One region of the Fusicatenibacter saccharivorans genome, then DNA from elsewhere that is predicted to be linked to it. Evidence: riboswitches for the same ligand, from Rfam matches in the RefSeq annotation. Region 1 holds a riboswitch; the other holds the start of a gene.
The links. A riboswitch is a leader RNA that binds a small molecule or an ion and turns the genes downstream of it on or off. The one in region 1 is predicted to bind thiamine pyrophosphate.

Region 1 (11,514 bases):
GAGAAATGTTCGAATTTCGTTTCTCCTTCGTTTCTTATTTCTTCTCTTGTTTTTCTTTTGCCTTCTGTTCTTCTTTCGTCCGGATTTTGTCTTCGTACATTTTCTTTTCATTCTACAATCTACCTTATCGCTCCGTCAACACATTTAGGCTTCCTTTTCCGAAATTTTCTATTTTGAAAAACAAATTGAGGATCTCCGCAAAATTTGTTATAGTAAGGGTAATTCAAACAGTTACAAAGGAGGCTATTATGAAAATAAAATCAGTTGCTGTTCTGGGCGCCGGAGCGGTTGGGTCTTATGTGATCTGGGGGCTTTCGGAGAAAAAGGACATCCGGCTTGGCGTTATCGCGTCCGGGGAACGGGCGAAGCGTCTGAAAAACAAAGGATGCAAAATTAACGATACGGTTTATCACCCGGAGGTATGGACACCGGAAGAGGCACACGACGTGGATTTTCTGATCGTCTCGCTCAAATACGGCGCACTGCCGGGGGCTCTTGACAATATTACTGCCGTTACCGGCGAGAATACTGTGATCATGAGTCTGATGAACGGCGTGGACAGTGAGGAGATCATCGCGCAAAAAGTCGGTGCGGAGCATCTGCTTCATGCTGTTATCAAAGTAGCTTCTCATAAAGAGAATGACGGCTACGTTTTCAACCCTGAGGCGACGCTCGGCATCATTTTCGGCGAAGTTTCGGCGCCGTACGACAGTGAGCGTGTGCAGGCTGTTCTTGATCTGTTCTCCGGCACAGGGCTGCATTACCGGGCAACCGATTGTATTTTAGAGGAAATATGGAGCAAATTCCGGCTGAATGTCTGCAATAACCTGCCGCAGGCTATTCTCGGTGCCGGGGTCGGCTGCTACCGCGACAGTGTGCATATGAAGGCGATCAGCGACGGACTCCGCGCAGAACTGATGGCGATTGCGGAGGCAAAGGGAATTGATATCAGCAAGGCGGATGTCTCCTCGGGACGCGGAAGTGCGGTTCCGCCGACGGCGCGCTACTCAACGCTCCAGGATCTCGATGCGGGACGCCATACGGAAATTGATATGTTCTCGGGTGCGCTGATCCGCATGGGAAAAGAGCTTGGAATTCCAACGCCTTACAATGAATTTACGTACCATATGATCAAAGCACTGGAAGAGAAAAACGACGGACGGTTTGACTACAGCGGAAGCGAAGAACCGCTCTGGGCGAAATAGATACGATAGGAGAATCTCACGATGAAAGAAATCAAATGGGCTGTACTCGGATGCGGTGTGATTGCAAATGAAATGGCGGTCGCACTGCAGAAAAACGGAAAGAATATTTACGCGGTCGGCAACCGGACCCATGAGAAGGCGGCTGCTTTTGCGGAGAAATATGGAATTGGAAAAGTTTACGATGATTTCCATGAGATGTTTACCGATCCGGAGGTCGGTGTCATTTATATCACGACGCCGCACAACACGCATCTTGGCTTTATGAAAGAGGCGATTGCCAATGGAAAACACATTCTCGTTGAGAAATCGATTACGCTGAACAGCGACGAGCTCGACGAGGCCATAGCGCTTGCAAAAGAAAAAGGTGTCATCATCGGAGAGGCAATGACGATTTACCATATGCCGATCTACAAAGAGCTGAAAAAAATTCTCGACTCCGGCCGTCTCGGCAGAGTCAATCTGATCACGATGAACTTCGGCAGTTTCAAAGAGTACAACATGAAGAACCGCTTCTTCAACCGGAATCTCGCAGGCGGCGCGATGCTTGATATCGGCGTATACGCACTCTCCTTCCTCCGCTGGTTCTTCGACTCCAAGCCGGATCAGCTCCTTTCCCAGGTAAAGCCCGCTCCGACCGGTGTGGACGAGCAGGCCGGCCTCCTTCTCACCAATCAGGAAGGACAGATGGCAAGTGTGATGCTCTCTCTCCACTCCAAACAGCCGAAACGCGGCATGGTTTCCTGTGAGAACGGATTTATCGAGATCATGGAGTACCCGCGTGCCTGGGAAGCAAAAATCACAGACGCTTCCACCGGCGAATCCGAAATCATCAAAGCCGGTGACAACGCCGATGCACTCGCCTATGAGCTCGCCGACATGGAACGCGCCATCAATGGAGATGCATCTGCCATGCACCTCGACTACACGAAGGACGTCATGGATCTGATGACCTCCTTCCGCAGAACCTGGGGCTATACGTACCCGGAGGAAGAAAAATAAGATTCGCACATCAAAAGCCCCTGCCCGGCACACATCAGATGCCGGGCAGGGGCACTTCTTTTCACCTGCAATACTCTGCAATTTTCTTTTTCAGTAATTCCGCATCAATCGGCTTTGCGATATGCACGTCCACGAGGATCAGGTCGAAGGTGTACTCCGGGCTGTCCTGGTAGAGTTCAAGCTTCTTTGTTCTTCCATCGTTTCACCTGTCTTCCACGCATATTTTATACTTCATTTTACGCTGATATTATTTTCTCTGTCAACCCAAATAACATTACATTTCCAATATTTTGCATGTCTTTTTTATTTTTCTGAAATTTTTTTAAATCTTCCGTTTTTCTCTTGCACAATTGTTTTTATGCGTATATAATTGTCTGCAGAAAGCAAAGGGGAGCTCGCGTGCGAAGCGGGCTGAGAGTAGGATGCATCTCCTAGACCCTGAACCTGATTTGGGTAATGCCAACGTAGGGAGATACGATATGCACATTTTCTGCAGATATACCTCCACGTATATCTGCTTTTTTAATCTCTATGAACACATCATCAACAGGTTCTTCCAGTACCACAAGGGAATTTGCTTCTGCAAAAATACTCACACAGGAGGAACAAAAAATTATGTTAGGCACTTGTCTTGACAATGTCAGAAAAACAACCCCTCTCGTACACAACATCACAAATTACGTTACAGTAAACGATGTCGCCAATATTCTGCTGGCATGCGGCGCAAGCCCGATCATGTCCGATGAACCGGAGGATGTCGAGGATATCACCTCCATCTGCGGCGGTCTGAACATCAACATCGGAACGCTGCACAGAACGAGCATCGACGGCATGTACCGTGCCGGTGCAAAAGCAGCTTCGCTCGGCCACAAAATCCTGCTCGATCCAGTCGGCGCAGGCGCAAGCCACTTACGTACTTCGACCGCAGTCGGACTGATGAAAAAAATCCCGTTCACCGTCATCCGCGGAAATATTTCCGAAATCAAAACACTGGCACTTGGAAGCGGAACGACAAAGGGTGTTGACGCAGACGTTGCCGATAAAGTAACAGACGAAAACCTCGACAGCGCCGTTGCTTTTGCAAAAAACTTTGCGAAAGACCACAACTGTGTTGTCGCCATCACAGGAGCGATCGACCTCGTTGCCGATGCTGACACCTGCTACGTGATCCGCAACGGACGCGCCGAGATGGGAAGCATCACCGGAACAGGCTGCCAGCTCTCCGGCATGATGACCGCTTACCTCGTTGCCAACCCGGACGAGCCGTTAAAAGCCGCTGCTGCCGCTGTCTGCGCGATGGGATTTGCCGGCGAGATCGGCTGGAGCCATATGAAACCGGAAGACGGCAACTCCACCTACCGGAACCGCATCATCGACGCCATCTACCACATGGACGGCGAGACGCTGGAGAAAGGTGCAAAGTATGAAGTGCGATAAAAAAGGCCTGCTTTTATATGCTGTGACAGACCGCAGCTGGCTGAACGGCGAGACACTGTACAGCCAGGTGGAAAAGGCTCTGCAGGGCGGCGCAACGTTTATCCAGCTCCGCGAAAAAAATCTTGACCAGGATCACTTTATGGAAGAGGCACTGGAACTGAAAAAACTCTGTGCCGCATACCATGTTCCTTTCGTCATCAACGATAACGTGGAAATCGCAGCTAAGATGGATGCGGACGGCGTTCATGTCGGCCAGAGCGATATGGAGGCCGGCGATGTCCGTGCAAAGCTTGGCCCGGACAAGATCATCGGCGTTTCGGCACAGACCGTGGAACAGGCCATTCTCGCCGAGCAGCGCGGGGCAGATTACCTCGGCGTCGGCGCAGTCTTCCACACCGGTTCCAAGGCGGATGCGGAGGATGTCAGCCACGAAACGCTGACTGCTATCTGCAATGCCGTTAAAATCCCTGTCATCGCCATCGGCGGCATCACACGCGATAACGTGACGGAGCTTTCCGGCAGCGGCATCTGCGGCATCGCCGTCATCAGTGCCATTTTTGCACAGAAAGACATTGTTTCCGCAACGAAGGCTCTGAAAGAACAGACTCTGCGCATGCTGGAAAACAAATAATTTTACGTAACCATTCATCCTCACACCAGGCGGCAGACTGGGGGCACCACTTTCTTTGTCGCCTGTCCAAAAAGAAAAGTAATGCAAAGGAGTAATTCTCATGGACGCGAAAAACATGAAAACAGCATTAACAATCGCGGGAAGTGATTCCAGCGGAGGCGCCGGCATTCAGGCAGACATCAAAACCATGATCACAAACGGAGTTTACGCCATGTCGGCAATTACCGCACTCACCGCCCAGAACACCACCGGAGTTTCCGGTATTTTCGATGTAACACCGGAGTTTCTGGCCGCACAGCTTGACGCCGTCTTTACGGACATCTTCCCGGACGCCGTCAAAATCGGTATGGTATCCTCCCCGGCACTGATCGAAGTCATCTCCGAACGGCTTCGCTTCTACCAGGCCAAACACATCGTTGTGGACCCGGTCCTCGTCGCTACAAGCGGCTCCGCGCTCGCTTCGGGCGGCGTGCCTGACCTGATGAAAAAACTGCTCTTTCCTCTGGCCGAAGTCATCACACCGAATATCCCAGAGGGAGAAGTTCTCTCCGGCATCAAAATCCAGTCGGAAAGTGATATGGAACGCGCCGCAAAAGAGATCGGGGATTCCTGCGGCTGTGCCGTTCTGTTAAAGGGCGGCCACAGTATCAATGATGCCAACGATCTTTTATATCACAACGGCACATTTACCTGGTTCACCGGAAAACGCATCGACAATCCGAACACACACGGCACCGGCTGTACACTCTCCAGCGCCATCGCATCGGGGCTCGCAAAGGGGCTTTCCCTTCCGGATGCCATTTCCGCCGCAAAAGAGTATATTTCGGGCGCACTCGCGAGCATGATGGATCTCGGCCACGGCTCGGGACCGCTGAACCACGCTTACCGGATCTGATTTTGAAAATAAAGGAGAACAACAGATGGAACGCAATTACGCAACACAGATGGACGCCGCACGCCGCGGCATTGTAACACCGGAGCTGAAAAAAGTCGCAGAAAAAGAGTATATGGCCGTGGAAGACCTGATGCCGCTCGTTGCCAGCGGAAAGGTTGCCATTCCGGCCAATAAACTGCACACCTGCATCGATCCGGAGGGCATCGGCTCGATGCTGCGCACGAAAATCAATGTAAATCTCGGTGTTTCGAAAGACTGTAAAGATTACGATGTGGAGATGCAGAAGGTACTCTCCGCGGTCAATATGGGCGCAGAAGCCATCATGGACCTGTCGAGCCACGGCAATACGCAGCCGTTCCGGCGGAAACTGACCTCCGAATGTCCGGCCATGATCGGCACCGTGCCGGTATATGACAGTGTGATCCATTACCAGAGAGACCTGGATACGCTGACCGCCAAAGATTTTATTGACGTCATCCGCCTCCATGCCGAGGACGGTGTCGATTTCGTCACCCTGCACTGCGGCATCACCAGAAAAACCATCGATCAGATCCGCAAACACAAACGGAAAATGAATATTGTTTCCCGCGGCGGCTCCCTCGTGTTCGCCTGGATGTGCATGACCGGCGAGGAGAATCCGTTCTACGAGTATTACGATGAGATTCTCGATATCTGCCGTGAATACGATGTGACCATTTCTCTCGGTGACGCCTGCCGTCCTGGCTGCCTTGCCGACGCAACGGATGTCTGCCAGATTGAAGAGCTGGTGCGCCTCGGCGAACTCACCAAACGTGCCTGGGAGAAAGACGTTCAGGTTATGGTTGAGGGACCGGGCCACGTTCCGATGGATCAGATTGCGGCCAATATGAAAGTACAGCAGACCATCTGCATGGGCGCTCCGTTCTATGTCCTCGGCCCTCTTGTGACCGATATTGCACCGGGCTACGACCACATCACTGCTGCCATCGGAGGCGCAATTGCCGCTATGAACGGCGCTGCTTTCCTCTGCTACGTAACGCCGGCAGAGCATCTGGCTCTTCCGAACCTGGATGATGTAAAACAGGGCATCATCGCAAGCAAAATCGCCGCACACGCTGCCGACATCGCCAAAGGTGTTCCGCATGCGCGTGATATTGACGACAAGATGGGCGATGCCCGCCGCGTGCTCGACTGGGAAGCACAGTGGGACTGCGCACTGGACCCGGAGACTGCAAAAGCCATCCGTGCTGACCGCTCGCCGGAACAGGAAGATACCTGCTCGATGTGCGGTAAATTCTGTGCCGTTCGAAGCATGAACAAAGCTTTAAACGGCGAACACATCGACATTCTTTAACATCAGTACATACCTTACGCGAAAAGGAACGGTTTTCATTACGAAGCCGTTCCTTTTCTGCATTTCCAAAATCTTTTTCTATTTCGCCCATCCTTCGGCGTAACGGACTGCTTTGTGCCATCCGTTCATCTTCTCATCGCGCTCCTCTTTCGAGAGCTCCGGCTCAAACGTACGGTCAATGGCTCCGTTCTGTTTTACTGTCTCCTGATCCGGCCAGTAGCCGACGGCGAGTCCCGCAAGATAAGCTGCTCCCATCGCGGTCGTCTCGATGCAGCATGGCCGCTCCACCGGCGCCTGGCTGATGTCCGCCTGGCACTGCATCAGGAAATTGTTGGCGCTTGCTCCGCCGTCCACACGCAGTGCAGAGAGCTTCATGCCGGAATCTGCCTCCATCGCTTTTAAGACATCATCCACCTGATACGTGATCGACTCCAGTGTTGCGCGGATCACATGGTATTTGTTGACGCCGCGGGTCAGGCCGAGAATGGTTCCTCTCGCATACTGATCCCAGTACGGTGCGCCAAGGCCGGTAAACGCCGGCACGACGTAGCAGCCGTTCGTGTCGTTCACCTTCTGCGCCATGTACTCGGAATCCGCCGAGGACTCGATCAGCTTCATCTCATCGCGCAGCCACTGGATTGCGGCTCCGCCGACGAAAATGGATCCCTCGAGCGCATACGTAATCTTGTCCCCGATGCCCCATGCAATCGTGGTAACAAGACCGTGTGTCGAAGAAACCGGCTTTTCTCCCGTGTTCATCAGCAGGAAGCAGCCTGTTCCGTATGTATTTTTCGCTTCGCCCGGCGCATAGCAGGTCTGGCCGAACAGCGCCGCCTGCTGGTCTCCCGCTGCTCCCGCAATCGGAATCGGGCCGCCGAAATATGTGGATGCCGTCTCCCCGTAGACACAGCTCGACGGGCGGACTTCCGGCAGCATACAGAGCGGAATGTTCAGCTCTTTTAAGATATCCTCATCCCATTTCAGGGTATGGATATTGAACAGCATTGTACGGGACGCGTTGGTGTAATCGGTGACATGTACCTTTCCCTTTGTCATCTTCCAGATCAGCCACGTCTCCACCGTTCCGAAATAGAGATCGCCTCGCTCCGCCCGCTCGCGCACGCCCGGAACTTCATCTAGAATCCATTTCAGCTTCGTGGCTGAAAAATACGCATCGATCACAAGACCTGTTTTCTCCCGGAAACGGTCAACCAGTCCGCGCTCCATCAGGGAATCGCAGTATTCCGATGTTCTGCGGCACTGCCATACAATTGCATTGTAGACCGGCTCTCCCGTCTTTTTGTCCCAGACGATCGTCGTCTCTCTCTGGTTTGTGATGCCGATTGCCGCGATATCCTCGTAGGACGCACCCGCTTTCTGCATTGCCTCCACGGCTACACCGAGCATCGTGGACCAGATTTCATTGGCATCGTGCTCCACCCAGCCCGGTTTCGGGAAACGCTGGGTAAACTCCTTCTGCGCAAGGCTTACGATCTGTCCTTTCTGATCAAACAGAATACAGCGGTTGCTCGTTGTGCCGGCATCAAGTGCCATGATGTATTTTCCCACGTTTAAAAATCCTCCTGTCTCACATTTCAAGAAGAGAGCCTGACAGAATCCACTGCCACGCTCTCTTCCTTTTCTTTGTATGTATCGTATCACAGAATTCTTTTTCTGTAAATCAAATCGTGTTTTTCTGCAGCAATTTATGCCGTAATGATCTCCAGCAGCGCACCGCGCAGATCATTTGAAAGTTCCATGCTCTGCAGCTCTGCAGCCAGAATTGCTACCTTTCCGTCTGCTTTGCGAAGAAGATTTGCGATCTGCTCTTTGGTGATGTAGCTGATTTCGGCGTGCAGCAGCAGATCCATCGCACGTGTCATGACATCGTTCTTTGCAATCTCCGTATCTTCCGGCAGACAGATGGTCACGGTATCCTGCGGTTTTACATCTGTTACCGCGATCGTAAGAAGTCCGTCTTTCTCTTTGACTTCTGCATCCGCTTCCACGCCGTTTACAAAGACCTTCGCTTCTTTTGCCGTACTTCCGCCGAATTCTACGCAGTACATTCTGCTTTCCGGAACGAGGCTCTGATTGCCCTCAACCGGTGCAATCGTAAATTTCCGCGCACCCCAGTCGAGCGTCATCGATGTTTTTGCACAGTCATCCTTCTCATATGCCATGGTAGTATTGTCATCCTCGTACAGGGCAAATGTATTGTCCGCGCCCGCGTAAACGCGTACCGTCAGCTCATCCGGGTTGGATTCTACATCCAGCGCACTGATCTTCTCTGTCATCGGGATAATCGCACCTGCTTTAGCAAGAACCGGGATCTCCTCGAGCGTACGGTACAGATCCATACTTCTGCCACCCTCGTAAATCATTCCGTTGAAGAAATCAAACCACGTACCTTCCGGCAGCCACACCTTTGTTTTTGCACGCTTCAGCTCCGGAATACATTTCGTTGTCACCGGTGTTACCATCAGCTCGCTTCCGAAGAAGTACTGATTCGGTGCCTGATTTTTGCCCCAGAAAACCGTCTCCGGGTAATCATAATACATCGGAACAACGATCGGTGTGTCTTCTTTCCATGCACGGTAGTTCATCGTGTACAGATACGGTACGAGTTTATGACGCAAACGAAGGAAATCATCCATTGTGCTGCGCACTTCCATACTGAAGTTCCAAGGCTCTTTTCCACTGAAGGCACTGTTAGAGCTGTGCAGACGGTTGATCGGAGAAAAGACTCCGTACTGATACCATCTTGCTTCAAGCTCATCGTCACGGTAGCCAAGCATATGGCCGCCGATATCATGACTCCACCATCCGTAGCCGATGTTGGAGGCTGTGCTGGTAAAGTATGGCTGGAAATCCAGGGATTCCCAGGTGATGTGGGTGTCTCCGGAAAATCCGACCGGATAGCGGTGGGAGCCCGGTCCTGCATAGCGGGAGAAGGTCATCGGACGTTTTCCGTCTCTTCCACTGTCAAGAAAATGATAGTGATTCAGCATCCACAGCGGATCAAGACCCTCGATCTTGGTACTTTGTCCCTGCTGCCAGTCAATCCACCAGAAATCGACGCCCTCTTTTTCCATCGGATGATGAACTTTTTCAAAATATACATCAACAAATTTCGGATCCGCAATGTCAAAATTGACCGGCTCTTCTTTTTTTGCATCCACTCCCATAGCCTCTGCTACTTCCGGATAGCAGTCCTCATACGCACGAATTCCGTCTGCCGGATGGACATTCAGTGTTGTCTTCATGCCGCGTGCATGGAGTTTTCCAAGAAAACGCTCCGGATCCGGGAAGAGTTTTTTATTCCAGCTGTAGCCGGTCCAGCCGCTGCCGTATTTCGGATCCACATCGTCTACACGGTGCCAGTCCATATCGATAACAGCAACCGAGAAGGGAACGTTCTCTTTGTCAAAGTCTTCCATCAGTTTCATATAGGATGTTTCACTGTAACGCCAGTAACGGCTCCACCAGTTTCCAAGCGCAAACCTCGGAAGCATCGGTGTCTTGCCGCAAAGGTGGTAGAAATCCTTTAATGCCAAACGGAAATTCCAGCCATAGCCGAAGAAGTACAGATCCTGCACTCCTTTCTTTCTCGGGGTCACCCAACCGTCCTCTGTCATCAGAAGCGACTTCGAATCATCCAGAACAGCGGAACCAAACCAGGACATGATACCAGGTTCCAGTTCGCATGCTCCGTTGACCTGATCAAGCGTACGGGCCGTTCCTCCAAGATCCTGTGTCGGATCTCCGTAATGCCATGCCGGTACAGAACTGATGCCGACTGCCGTTGTTTTGCAGGAAAGTCCGTTTGCAGAGAATGCCTTTTTGTTGTAATTCAGCTGCAGATACTTTGTACGCAGCTCCAGCTCATCGCCTGTGTCTTTGACGGAAAATTCCACTGCTGGAAAATCACGGTTTACAACCGTCTGGGATGCCGCATCGATAAATTCACCGTCCTCACTGTATTCCAGCCGAAGAAGATGCTCCGTCAGCACCGTGATACGATATTTATCGCCCTTTACTACATTCTTCGGATCTGCAAGCGGATGTGTCTCCATTTTCAGATATGATTTCATGTTTTATTTTCCCCTTTCTTACTCTTACCGGTTTTTGCCGTATTTTGAGAACGGGAACCTGTGGCAAAAATCCGTTCTGCCACAGGTTCCTCTGCATTTTTTATTTGGTTTCCAGAACAACTGCCTCATACGCACGCAGTTTTCGTGTCCCTGCTGCCGCGCCGTCCTGCGGATAGTTGCTGATCAGTACCTCTGCTCCTGCAAAGGTTTCCGGAACCGTGTACTCCTGCTCCTCTTTTGTAAAATTGCACATCACGAGGAGTTTCTGATCGCCTAAGGTTCTGGTATATACATACAGTGCCTCGTCTTCCGGATCGAGCAGCTCGTACGTTCCGTAAACCATGATATCCTTCTCTTTCCGGAGATGAATCAGTTTCTTGTAATAATTGTATACAGAATCCGGATCCGCCATCTCATTTTTTGCATTGACGGTCTCGTAATCCGGTCCGACTTTGATCCACGGGGTTCCTGTGGTAAATCCTGCCGAAGCGGTATCATCCCACTGCATCGGAGTTCTTGCATTGTCTCTTCCGCGCAGGTTCAGGTAGCGCATCATATCGTCCGGCGCTACTTTTCCGGCTCCGGTCAGCTCGTGAAACGCGTTGATGCTCTCAATATCGCGGAATTCGGACAGATCGTGGAACGGAACGTTCTTCATGCCGAGCTCATCGCCCTGGTATACGTACGGGGTACCCTGCATCATATGAAGGCAGGTTGCAAGCATTTTGGCACTGACTACGCGATATTCCGGTGAATCATCGCCGAAACGGGACAGGCAGCGCGGCTGGTCGTGGTTTCCAAGGAAGAGGCTGTTCCATGCCTTGCCCTCAAGCTCCGTCTGCCATGCTGTCATGACGCGTTTGAAATCTTTGAGCGGTACGCGTTTGTCCGTCCATTTGCCGTATTTTCCGCTTGCCAGC
Region 2 (11,514 bases), on a different contig from region 1:
TGCGCCTGTTTTCTGCGAATATACGGAAAATTCTGAAAAACACAGATCTGCTGGCCGATGACCTGCAGGAAATCCGTCTGCGGACCGGCGCGCCGCTTCTGGTGGTCGCAAAGGATCAGGAGTACTTTCTGACCCCGGACGGAGCACTGACCGGGGAGTGGGAGAAAGGTTATCCCGTCTCACCGACGGATATCCGCGATACGATGGATTACATAGGAAGTTTTTCCCTCTACGCCTACGAGGATGAACTGCGGCAGGGTTTTCTGACCGTGGAGGGCGGCCACCGGATCGGCATTGCCGGAAAGACGGTAATCGAAGGGGAAAAGGTGAAAGGCATCAGCCATATATCCTGCATCAACGTGCGGGTTGCTCATGAGAAAAAGGGCTGCGCGGACCGAGTGATGCCGTACCTTTGGGAAGACGGCCGTTTCCTGCACACCCTGATTGTCTCCGCACCCGGCTGCGGCAAAACGACGATGCTGCGTGATATCATCCGCCAGATTTCGGACGGGGAGTCGCCGTATCCGGGGCTGACCGTCGGTGTGGTCGATGAACGGAGCGAGATCGCAGGCTGCTATCTCGGCGTTGCGCAGAATGATGTCGGCATCCGCACCGATGTGCTCGACTGCTGTCCGAAGGCGGAGGGCATGATGATGCTGATCCGCGCCATGTCGCCCGATGTGGTGGCAGTCGATGAGATCGGAACGGGCGAGGACATCCGTGCGATCGAGTCCGTCGTTAACTGCGGGTGCAAGCTGCTCGCGACCGTGCATGGCAATTCCATGGAGGATATGAAGCAGAAGCCTCTCCTGAACCGCCTCGTGGAATCCCACGTTTTCGAGCGGTACATCGTGCTGGATGCGAAACCCCACGCCGGAAGCGTACAGGCTATTTTTGACGGAAGAGGAACGACACTGTACCGAAGGGAGGCGTTTCTGTGATGCGGCTTGCAGTTTTACTGGCGGCTTCTCTTGCCTGCGTCGGGATCGGCTTTGCAAAGAGTGCGGCGCTGTCGGCCCATGTGAAAGATCTGGAAACACTGCAGAAAATTATCCAGTATCTGCGTGGAGAGATTGTGACGGCGGCTTCCCCGCTGCCGGATGCGTTCTGGGAGACGGGAAGGCGGATGCGGGATCCGTACCGGGATTTTTTACAGGATATTTCCGAGGATATGCGCCGCCCGGACGGAAAGACACTGCCGGCGATTCTGGAAGAGAATACGGCAGTCCACCTGGCGGACACACGCCTTACAAAAGAAGAAAAAGAAGAGCTGCAGGAGGCCGGATGCAGCCTTGGAACCGGGGACCGCGCCATGCAGAAGGCGAATCTGGACCGGTATGAGGCACGCCTTGTGCAGCGGATCGCGGAACTGCAGAAAGGATTGCCGGAAAGGAAGAGGCTCTGTCAGAGTCTTGGAATCATGGGAGGCCTTTTTTTATTTTTGATTCTGGTTTAGGGCGTGTCTGAAAACGGAGGAGCAGGCGTGGAGGTCGGGATTCTATTTAAAATCGGGGCAGTCGGGATTCTGGTATCGGTCCTGTGCCAGGTATTAAAACACAGCGGCCGGGAAGAACAGGCATTTCTTGCAAGCCTTGCCGGTCTTGTGCTGGTGCTGTTCTGGATTCTTCCCTATATTTCCGCGCTGTTTGAGGACATCAAACAACTGTTTACAATTTAAGAGCAGGGAGAAAAAACGGAGGGGATCATATGGATATACTTCGGATCGCTGCGCTTGGCACGGCGGGCGTGCTGCTTGGAATCACAGTAAAGGGAGCAAAGCCGGAATTTGCCCTTCTTGTGACGGTTGGTGCCGGCCTCTGCATTCTTGCCGGGACCGTCGGAAAAATGCAGTATCTGCTCGGCATGCTCGCACAAATGAAATCGTATCTCCCGGTGGACTCATCGTATCTGAATACGCTGCTGAAAATGCTTGGGATCACGTATGTGGGGCAGTTTTCCGCCGGGATCTGTAAGGATGCGGGCTATTCTTCCATTGCAGGGCAGATTGAACTGTTCGCCCGCCTGGCGGTCCTTGCCGTCAGTATGCCAGTGCTGCTCGCTCTGCTGGAAACGGTTCATGATTTTCTGTAAAAAAGCCGGATGGGGCATGGCGCTGCTTTTTCTGTGTCTCATTTTCGGAACGGGAAGAACGCAGAAAATCGAAGCAGCGGATACCGAAACGGATCAGGCAGCAGCAGCGCAGGACGAACTTCTTGCAGAACTCGACTTCGATGCAATCCAGCAGGAAGTGGACAGCCTGCTGTCCAGCCAGCAGTTTTCTTTTGCCGGTACGGTGCGTTCTCTTTTGCAGGATGGCGATCCCTTCCGCACCTTCCGTGCCGGAAATGCCGTTCTCTCCTGTGCCAAAACAGCATTCCTTGCGCAGAAGGGGCTGATGAAGGAGCTGTTTCTCCTCGTTCTGGCAGGCGCGGTGCTCGGCAGTTTTTCCTCTCTCTTTGAAGGAAAACAGGTCAGGGACGCTAGTTTTTATATGGTCTATCTGCTTGCGCTTGCACTGATTCTGAAAAATTTCCAGTCGAGCGGGGAAAACCTGAAAGCTGTCATCACATCGCTGGTCGCTTTTATGCGGATCCTGACGCCATCCTACTATCTGGCGGCCGCGGCCGCCGGTGGTGCATCATCAGCCGTGATGTTTTATCAGATGCTCCTTCTGGTGATTCTGGCTGTCGAAAAGCTTCTGCTCGCCCTCGTCCTCCCGATGATCCATATCTATCTGCTCATCGCCCTTGTAAACGATCTTTCCGGCGAGGAGATTTTGTCCCATATGACAGAGCTGCTGGAAACCTGCGTGAACGGCCTTTTAAAATCGTCGCTCGGCGTACTTGTGGGAATGCAGATGATCCGGAATCTGATCGCACCGGCGCTCGATTCCCTGCGGCAGATGGCACTCTGGCGGACTGCCGGAATGATTCCCGGCATCGGAAATGCGGTGAATGCTGTAACCGAGTTGGTGGCAGGCTCCGCGGTGCTGATCCGCAACTGCTTTGGCGTGACGGCAATGCTGGTACTGCTCGCAGCAGGCATGGTCCCCGCCGTTCAGCTTCTCGTTTCGGGTCTTTCCTTCCGCCTTCTCGCCGCGGCGGCGCAGCCCGTCTCGGACAAGCGGATCGCGGGATGTCTTGCGGCGGCAGGAAAAGGATATGCGATGCTTCTGCGTCTCCTTCTGACCGTAGAAGTCCTGTTTCTGCTGACGATTGCAATCCTGGCGGGAACTTTTTCCTAGAGCGTGTCTGAAAAAGGCTTTTCGCAAACTGGGGCTTGCAGATTGCGGAAATGATTTTTCAGACATGCTCTAGCATGTAGTTGGGCAGGCAGCGGCGGGAGGCGGCATGGTAGAAGAGATTCTGCAGTGGCTTAAGAATATTTCAATTTTTCTGATTTTTATGACAACTGTGCTGAACCTGATCCCGGAGAAGGAGGACAAGAAGCCGGTTCAGTTTTTTCTTGGAATTGTGATGGTACTGATTTTTTTTCAGCCCGTGCTAAAAGCGGGAGGTTTGGAGCAGAAAATGGCGCAGACGCTTGACCGTCTGACGCTGGAAGAGGAGGCAGCAGCAATGGAAAATGTACAGATTCGTGCAGAAAGCTTTGAAAAACAGTATTACGTGGGCACCTGGGAAAAAGAGACGGAGCGCCAGATCCGGATGTATCTGTCAGAGAGCGGCATTCCGGGGGCAGCCGTTTCGGTAACGCTGGAGCCGGGAAACACCGGTGAGGCAAAAGAGATCCGCATTGAAGCGCCGATGCGGCAGACGAGCATTTACCGCGAAGAACAGAAAAAACAGCGGGAAATGCTCGATGAAAAGCTGACAGAGATCAAAAGTGTTTTAAGTGAGGTCTACGGAACCGATCCGGCGCATATTATGGTAGAGATTTCGGAATAGGCCTATGAGGGAAAAGGCAGCGGCGTTTTTCCGGAAACAGAAAAAGGAGCAGTGGATGCTGTACTTCCTGCTGGCGGCAATCGGCGTTGTCCTGCTGCTGCCGACGGGAACAAAAAAGACCAGTGAGGAGACAGAACAGCCGCAGGAGACGGCTGCGCGTCCGGCGGGGGATGCGGGACTTTCGGTGCAGGAGGAGATGGAACAGCGCCTTTGTGACGCACTTTCCCAGATGGACGGTGTGGGCGCAGTGCACGTCGTGGTGACGCTGGAATCCACAGGAAAAAAGATTGTGGAAAAAGATGTCCCAACGCGGAGCACAACGGAGGAAAACAAGAAGGGAGAGGAGACCGGAAGCGTTACATCCGCGTCGCAGGATGAGGCAACTGTCTATGAAAAGACGCAGAACGGGGCCGAGACGCCGTATGTGGTTTCCGAGGAGTACCCGGCGGTGCGCGGCGTGCTCGTCATCGCAGAAGGCGGGGGAAACCCGGTGACGGTACAGGAGATTCAGGAGGCCGTGATGGCATTATTTCAGGTGGGCGCAAATAAGATTAAAGTAGTCAAAATGAAGTAAAGGAGTCAAATGCGTGGAAAAATTAGAACAGGAAATGAATGCACCTGAGAAAATGGCAGAGACACCATCGCCGAAAAAGACGGCCGGGAAAAAGAAAAAATTCCGGAAAAATCAGGTCATCATCACCGCCCTTGCGATCATGATCGCTGTCGCCGGATACATCAACTATGCTGACAGTACCCTGTCCACGAAGGAGAAGGCAGACGGAACCACGGCGGATGCCAGCACCGTTTTAAAAGACATCTCCAGCCTGGACACCGACATCACCGACGAGGTGGATGCCGGCACAGCAGGGGACTCGTCGCGGACCGTCACCGAAACGCCGGGAGAGGCAGTCCTTGCCGGGGCATCTACATACATGGCCCAGGCCAGAATCGACCGCGAACAGATCCGTTCCCAGAACAAAGACACCTTAAATGAAATCATCAACAACACCAACCTCTCCGAAACCGAGCGCCAGAGCGCTGTCCAGAGCATGGTGGAAATGACGGAACTCGTAGAAAAAGAGTCAGCAACTGAACTCCTCCTCGAAGCCAAAGGCTTCACCGACGTCGTTGTAAACCTGACCGGCGAAACCGCCGACATCGTCGTTCCGATGAAAGAAGTAACCGAGGAACAGCGTGCCCAGATCGAAGACATCGTAACCCGCAAAACCGGAATCGGCGTAGAAAACATCGTCATCACCCCCATGAGCTCCGCCGCCGACACAGCCGCAGAGGAGAGTGCTCAGTAAATTTTGATATCCACGTAAAAAATCCGGAAACGCAAAATCATGCGTTCCCGGATTTTTTCACGTAATTCTATTTAATTTGCACCATGTGCTGTTCTTGCAACCGTCTGCAGTGCTTTCTTCACCGGCGGCAGCGAGATCAGAATCACCGTCAGCACACCTTCAGCCAGCAGATAGCTGTAGTTGTAAATAATCGGATACAGCGCCTTTAAAGACTGCGGGAAATTCTCCGGCATATAATCCATCCAGTACAGATACCCGCCTAACGTATGGAAAAATCCCCTCGCCAGCACAGCTACAATATACCCGATCAGCAGCCCGTTTTTCTTCTTTCCAAAGAATCCGGCCACACCCAGCGCCGCAAACGCAAACACATAATCACAGCACACCTGGAACAGCGACAGCACATACGGCCCCTGGATAAACTGCAGCAGTCCATAAGCAAAACCAACGAGAATACCCGTCTTCGCCCCATACCAGTTCGCAATCAGCACAATAAACAGCATCGAAAACAACGTAACCGATCCCCCGTACGGCAGCTCAAACACTTTCACATACGAAGTCACAAACGCCAGCGCCATCCCCATCGCACAAAACGCCAGCTTCCTTGCATCCATTCCCGTCCCCTTACTCTTCTGAGCAGAAAGAACCGAAGCAATCACCACCAGCGCCACCATCAGCACCACGCATCCAACATAACCGGCCGTCGTCAGTCCGCCGTCAGCAGTAACAAAAAAACTCATAAAAAAACCTCCTTCGCATTCCGCTTGGAGGGGCTCACATAAAAACACAGTCCCGAATCACCTCCGAAACCACGTTCCAGCTTCCCTACGCAGGAATTATCCCGTTCAGGTAGTGAGGGTCCGTGAGCTTATCCATGTCCCACGTTCTCAGCCAAAGGCTCCCCTAGCGTCTTATTATTTTAACGTATTAAAGTATACCAACCTCCCCCTTATTTGTCAACCTACCCGTTTTTTCATCCAAATACATGTTGACAAGAAGTACATACAAGTGCTATATTACAATTAGTTCAATCATTAAACTAATTGTACGAAAGGAGCACCAACACAATGCAGATTCTGAAAGTAACAGACGAAGCATTCCGCCAGTACGGCAAAGTCATCAAAGACCTCGACGTCAGCGACATCATCACCGCCATGTCCGAGACCCCATGTCCCGACGACGTAGTCTACGAGCCTTCCATTGAAAGCCTCGAAGCCTGCAAAAGCGCCCAGTCCGTATCCGACAGCCTCTACGGCGGCATGCCGATCCAGATCGGCTACTGCAACGGCCACAACCATTTACTGAACGCCGTAGAATACCACCGCGACAGCGAAATCAACATCGCCGTAACCGACCTGATCCTGATCCTCGGAAAAGAACAGGACATCACCGAAGACCACACCTACGACTCATCCAAAATGGAGGCCTTCTTAATCCCGGCCGGAACCACCATTGAAGTCTACGCAACCACCCTCCACTACGCACCATGCAACGTGGCAGCCAGCGGCTTCAAATGCGTCGTAGTCCTTCCAAAAGGAACCAATACCGACATCACCCTGGAAGAAAAACACACCCCGGAAGACGACCTGCTCTTCGCCAGAAACAAATGGCTCTTAAGCCACCCGGATGCAAACATCGCTGGAAGCGTAGCAGGCATCAAAGGAGAAAACCTCTCGGTAAAATAAAACCAGAGACAAAACCAGAAATCAGAAACACTGCCCCAAAAGAGCAGTTCTGAACATAAAAAGAAACCAAAAACCAAGAAAACCAAAAAAAGGAGGATCTTCAAAAATGATCAACAATACACCGGAAATCAAATTAGGTATCGTTGCAGTAAGCCGTGACTGCTTCCCGAACAGCCTTTCCGAGAACAGAAGAAAAGCAGTCGTAAAAGCATACGACGGAGAAATCTACGAATGTCCAATCATCGTCGAGAATGAAATCGACATGATGAACGCACTCGAAGACCTGAAAAAAGCAGAGTGTGATGCACTTGTTGTATACCTTGGAAACTTCGGACCGGAGACCGAGGAAACCCTGCTTGTAAAATACTTCGACGGACCTTGCATGGTAGTAGCAGCAGCAGAAGAGACCGGCGACGACCTTGTAGGCGGACGCGGCGATGCATACTGCGGCGTTCTGAACGCAAGCTACAACCTGAAACTGCGCAACCTGCACGCATACATTCCGGAGTACCCGGTTGGCGATGCAGAAGACGTAGCAGCCATGATCAAAGATTTCGTACCGGTTGCAACTGCAGTTGTAGCTGTTAAGAACCTGAAAATCATCAGCTTCGGACCGCGTCCGACCAACTTCCTGGCATGTAACGCACCGATCAAACAGCTGTACAACCTCGGCGTAGAAATCGAAGAGAACTCCGAGCTTGACCTGTTTGAAGCATTCAACAAACACGCAGGCGACGAGAGAATCCCGGCAGTCGTAGAAGATATGGCAAAAGAGCTCGGCGAAGGAAACCTGAAACCGGAAATCCTGCCGAAACTGGCTCAGTACGAGATCACCCTGTTAGACTGGATCGAAGCACACAAAGGCTCCAGAAAATACGTAACCCTGACCGGAAAATGCTGGCCGGCATTCCAGACACAGTTCGGATTCGTTCCTTGCTATGTCAACAGCCGTCTGACCAAGATGGGCATCCCGGTATCCTGTGAGGTAGATATCTACGGAACACTGTCCGAGTTCATCGGAACCGTTGTATCCAAAGACACCGTAACACTCCTCGACATCAACAACACCGTTCCGAAGGATATGTATGAGAGCGAAATCAAAGGCAAATTTGATTACACCTTAAAAGATACCTTCATGGGATTCCACTGCGGAAATACCGCTTCCACCAAACTGGCATTCTGCTCTATGAAATATCAGATGATCATGGCAAGAACCCTTCCGGAAGAAGTAACACAGGGTACCCTCGAGGGAGATATCGTTCCTGGAGACATCACCTTCTATCGTCTGCAGAGCACATCTGACGCAAAACTGCGCGGATACATCGCAGAGGGCGAGGTTCTTCCTGTAGCAACACGTTCCTTCGGAAGCATCGGTATCTTCGCTATTCCGGAGATGGGCAGATTCTACCGTCACGTACTGGTAGAGAAAAACTATCCGCATCACGGCGCAGTAGCATTCGGACACTTCGGAAAACCGTTATTCGAAGTATTCAAAATGCTCGGTGTTGAAGTAGATGAGATCGGCTACAACCAGCCGAAGGGTGTTCGTTACCCGACAGAGAATCCGTGGGGCTAATCCGTTCCGGAAGAATCACTGAAAAATAAGAAAGATATGCAGTAACGCATAAGCAAAAGGGCGGAGCAGAGAGCTAGGTCTACTGCCGCCCTTTTTGAAAAAGAGTAGAAAAAGGAGATTCGACATGTATTTTATTGGTGTTGACCTTGGTACTTCCGCTGTCAAACTGCTTCTGATGGACGAGGAAGGCAAAATTGTAAATATTGTATCGAGAGAGTATCCGCTGTATTTCCCGCATCCAGGCTGGTCTGAGCAGAAACCGGAAGACTGGTGGGAGCAGAGCAAAGAGGGAATCCGCGAGCTGGTAAAAGACGTAGACAAATCCCAGGTAGCCGGCATCAGCTTCGGCGGCCAGATGCATGGCCTTGTCATCCTGGATGAGAACGATAACGTCATCCGCCCGGCGATCCTCTGGAACGACGGCCGTACCGCAAAACAGACCGATTATCTGAACACCGTAATCGGAAAAGAAAAACTCTCCGAGTACACCGCAAACATTGCATTTGCAGGCTTTACCGCACCGAAGATTCTCTGGGTGAAAGAAAATGAGCCGGATAACTTCGCAAAAATCTGCAAAATCATGCTTCCAAAAGATTACCTGGCATACCGTCTCTCCGGCGCATTCGTAAGCGACTACTCCGATGCATCGGGCATGCTTCTGATGGATGTCAAGAACAAATGCTGGTCCAAAGAGATGGCAGAAATCTGCGGTATTTCCCTGGAGATGCTGCCGGAGCTCCATGAGAGCTTTGACGCTGTCGGAACCTTAAAACCGGAAGTAGCAGCAGAACTTGGACTGCCGGAGACCTGTAAAGTTGTAGCAGGAGCCGGAGACAACGCAGCAGCCGCAGTCGGAACCGGAACCGTAGGCGACGGCATGTGCAACGTTTCCCTTGGTACAAGCGGAACCGTATTCATTTCCAGCAACAAATTCGGCGTAGACAGCCACAATGCCCTGCACGCATTCGCACACGCAGACGGCCACTATCACCTGATGGGATGCATGCTGAGTGCAGCTTCCTGCAACAAATGGTGGATGGATGAAATCATCCGCACAAAAGAATATACAAAAGAGCAGGAGAACATCACAAAACTTGGCGAGAATAATGTATTCTTCCTGCCGTATCTGATGGGCGAGCGTTCCCCGCACAACAACCCGGATGCAAGAGGAACCTTCATCGGCCTGACCATGGACACCACAAGAGAGGATATGACCCAGGCTGTTCTCGAGGGCGTTGCCTTTGCGATCCGCGATTCCTTTGAGGTAGCAAAATCCCTCGGTATCCAGATCGAGAGAACAAAAATCTGCGGAGGCGGTGCAAAGAGCCCGCTGTGGAGACGCATGATCGCAAACGTGCTGAACATCAAAGTGGACCGTATTGAGTCCGAGGAAGGCCCGGCACTTGGCGGAGCCATGCTGGCAGCCGTTGCCTGCGGTGTCTTTTCATCCGTAGAAGAGGCGGCAGAAAAAATTGTTCGTGTGACAGAGACCATCGAGCCGGAACCGGAACTGGTTGAGAAATATGAGCGCCAGTATCAGAAATTTGCAAAGATTTATCCGACCGTAAAAGATCTGTTTACAGAGCTGCTGCAATAAAAAGAGGTAAGAAATAAGATGAAGAAAGTGGAACATGGGAAAACATTTGACCGGAATGCAGCAAACCCGCCGGCGTTTGAAATCTTTCACAACACCGTGACAGAAGGCTATCCGGAGCACTGGCATACCGCAATTGAAATTATCATGCCGACCAGAGGCGAATATGAGGTTGTTGTCGGAAAAGACAGCTATAATCTCAAAGAGGGCGACATCATTATGATCAATTCCGGCGTTGTACACGGAATGAGATTCGTATCCCAGGGAGAACGGATTGTCATGCTGGTGGAACCGGGCTGTGTGGAGAATCAGGAAGAAATGGAAACGATTTTCCTGCGGCTTCCGGCCATCTACTTCAAAAAAGAGGATGAGGAAGATCCCTTCTATCTGTTTCTACGCAGCCAGATTCTGGAACTGGTGCGGGAATACGATAATGAGGGCGCAGTGATGACGCACAGAATCTGCACCGGCCTCAAAGAGCTTTTTTCAGAGTTTGGCCGCAAGGGCTTTTCGGATGCCAACGCGCAGAATACGTTCGGGGCAATGAAACAGCAGGAATATATAGAGGCTGTTTTAAGCGTCTGCCGTTATATCAATGTCCATTACATGGAGAATCTTTCTCTCGAGGAAGTAGCTACGGTCAGCGGATTTTCCAAGTTCCACTTTACCAGAATTTTCAAGCAGTACATGAACATGACATTCTATGAGTACCTCAATTCTAAACGCGTCAAACGCGCAGAGGAGCTTCTGTATGACAAAAAGATGAGTATCACGGATGTGGCGATGAATTCCGGATTCTCTTCTTTAAGTGCCTTCAACCGTACCTTCAAGACGGTAAAGGCCTGTTCGCCGAGCGATTACCGCAGACAGCGGGAGTCGATGGTACAGGCTTTGCTGATGCAGGGATAAAAGGACTTGTATTTCACACTTTACTGTGCTAAAATGGTAGTATTCCAAGTTATAAGAATGAGATGGGGACTTAATTTTCGTACAGGAGGGCTTGAAATGAACAAGAAACTTCATTCAGAAGCAGTAGACCAGCTTTTTGAGGCAATTTTGTGTCTGAAGAATAAGGAAGAATGCTATACTTTTTTTGAGGATGTATGCACCATCAATGAACTGCTTTCGCTGTCGCAGCGGTTTGAAGTGGCGAAAATGCTGCGGGAGAAGAGAACGTATCTGGAAATCTCCGAAAAGACGGGAGCATCCACGGCGACGATCAGCCGCGTGAACCGTTCCTTAAGCTATGGAAACGACGGATATGAGATGGTGTTTGAACGGATGGAAAAGAAAGAAAATGTGTAAAATCAAAAAAGACGGTGCGATTCCAACGCAGCCGTCTTTTTTGATTTTACACGTTTGTTCTTAATTTTTCTTTTTCGGATCAGAAGGCGCCGCGAGGGATGCCAGTTCATCCACCATGTGCTCGATCATCTGTTTTTTCAGA

Region 2: linked by a shared signal. The riboswitch ahead of PGS38_RS12815 (energy-coupled thiamine transporter ThiT) and the one ahead of thiM (hydroxyethylthiazole kinase) in region 1 are both predicted to bind thiamine pyrophosphate.

Annotation. Positions count from the first base shown of each region.
Region 1 covers NZ_JAQEGR010000008.1:143,914-155,427, reverse strand. Annotated here, with positions in the region: gene PGS38_RS09395 (ketopantoate reductase family protein) at 249-1,205, shown strand; gene PGS38_RS09390 (Gfo/Idh/MocA family protein) at 1,227-2,204, shown strand; TPP riboswitch at 2,582-2,693, shown strand; gene thiM (hydroxyethylthiazole kinase) at 2,820-3,641, shown strand; gene thiE (thiamine phosphate synthase) at 3,628-4,272, shown strand; gene thiD (bifunctional hydroxymethylpyrimidine kinase/phosphomethylpyrimidine kinase) at 4,388-5,167, shown strand; gene thiC (phosphomethylpyrimidine synthase ThiC) at 5,193-6,500, shown strand; gene glpK (glycerol kinase GlpK) at 6,579-8,069, opposite strand; gene PGS38_RS09360 (glycoside hydrolase family 31 protein) at 8,207-10,594, opposite strand; gene PGS38_RS09355 (glycoside hydrolase family 13 protein) at 10,695-11,514, opposite strand, start outside.
Region 2 covers NZ_JAQEGR010000013.1:58,584-70,097, forward strand. Annotated here, with positions in the region: gene spoIIIAA (stage III sporulation protein AA) at 1-941, shown strand, start outside; gene PGS38_RS12780 (stage III sporulation protein AB) at 941-1,456, shown strand; gene spoIIIAC (stage III sporulation protein AC) at 1,484-1,678, shown strand; gene PGS38_RS12790 (SpoIIIAC/SpoIIIAD family protein) at 1,708-2,091, shown strand; gene PGS38_RS12795 (stage III sporulation protein AE) at 2,078-3,244, shown strand; partial or broken gene PGS38_RS17840 (DUF6783 domain-containing protein) at 3,268-3,324, shown strand; gene PGS38_RS12800 (stage III sporulation protein AF) at 3,351-3,905, shown strand; gene PGS38_RS12805 (hypothetical protein) at 3,910-4,479, shown strand; gene PGS38_RS12810 (SpoIIIAH-like family protein) at 4,493-5,212, shown strand; gene PGS38_RS12815 (energy-coupled thiamine transporter ThiT) at 5,284-5,952, opposite strand; TPP riboswitch at 6,018-6,127, opposite strand; gene PGS38_RS12820 (DUF4867 family protein) at 6,280-6,897, shown strand; gene PGS38_RS12825 (L-fucose/L-arabinose isomerase family protein) at 7,007-8,473, shown strand; gene xylB (xylulokinase) at 8,598-10,070, shown strand; gene PGS38_RS12835 (AraC family transcriptional regulator) at 10,089-10,976, shown strand; gene PGS38_RS12840 (YerC/YecD family TrpR-related protein) at 11,073-11,372, shown strand; gene PGS38_RS12845 (DUF1836 domain-containing protein) at 11,433-11,514, opposite strand, start outside.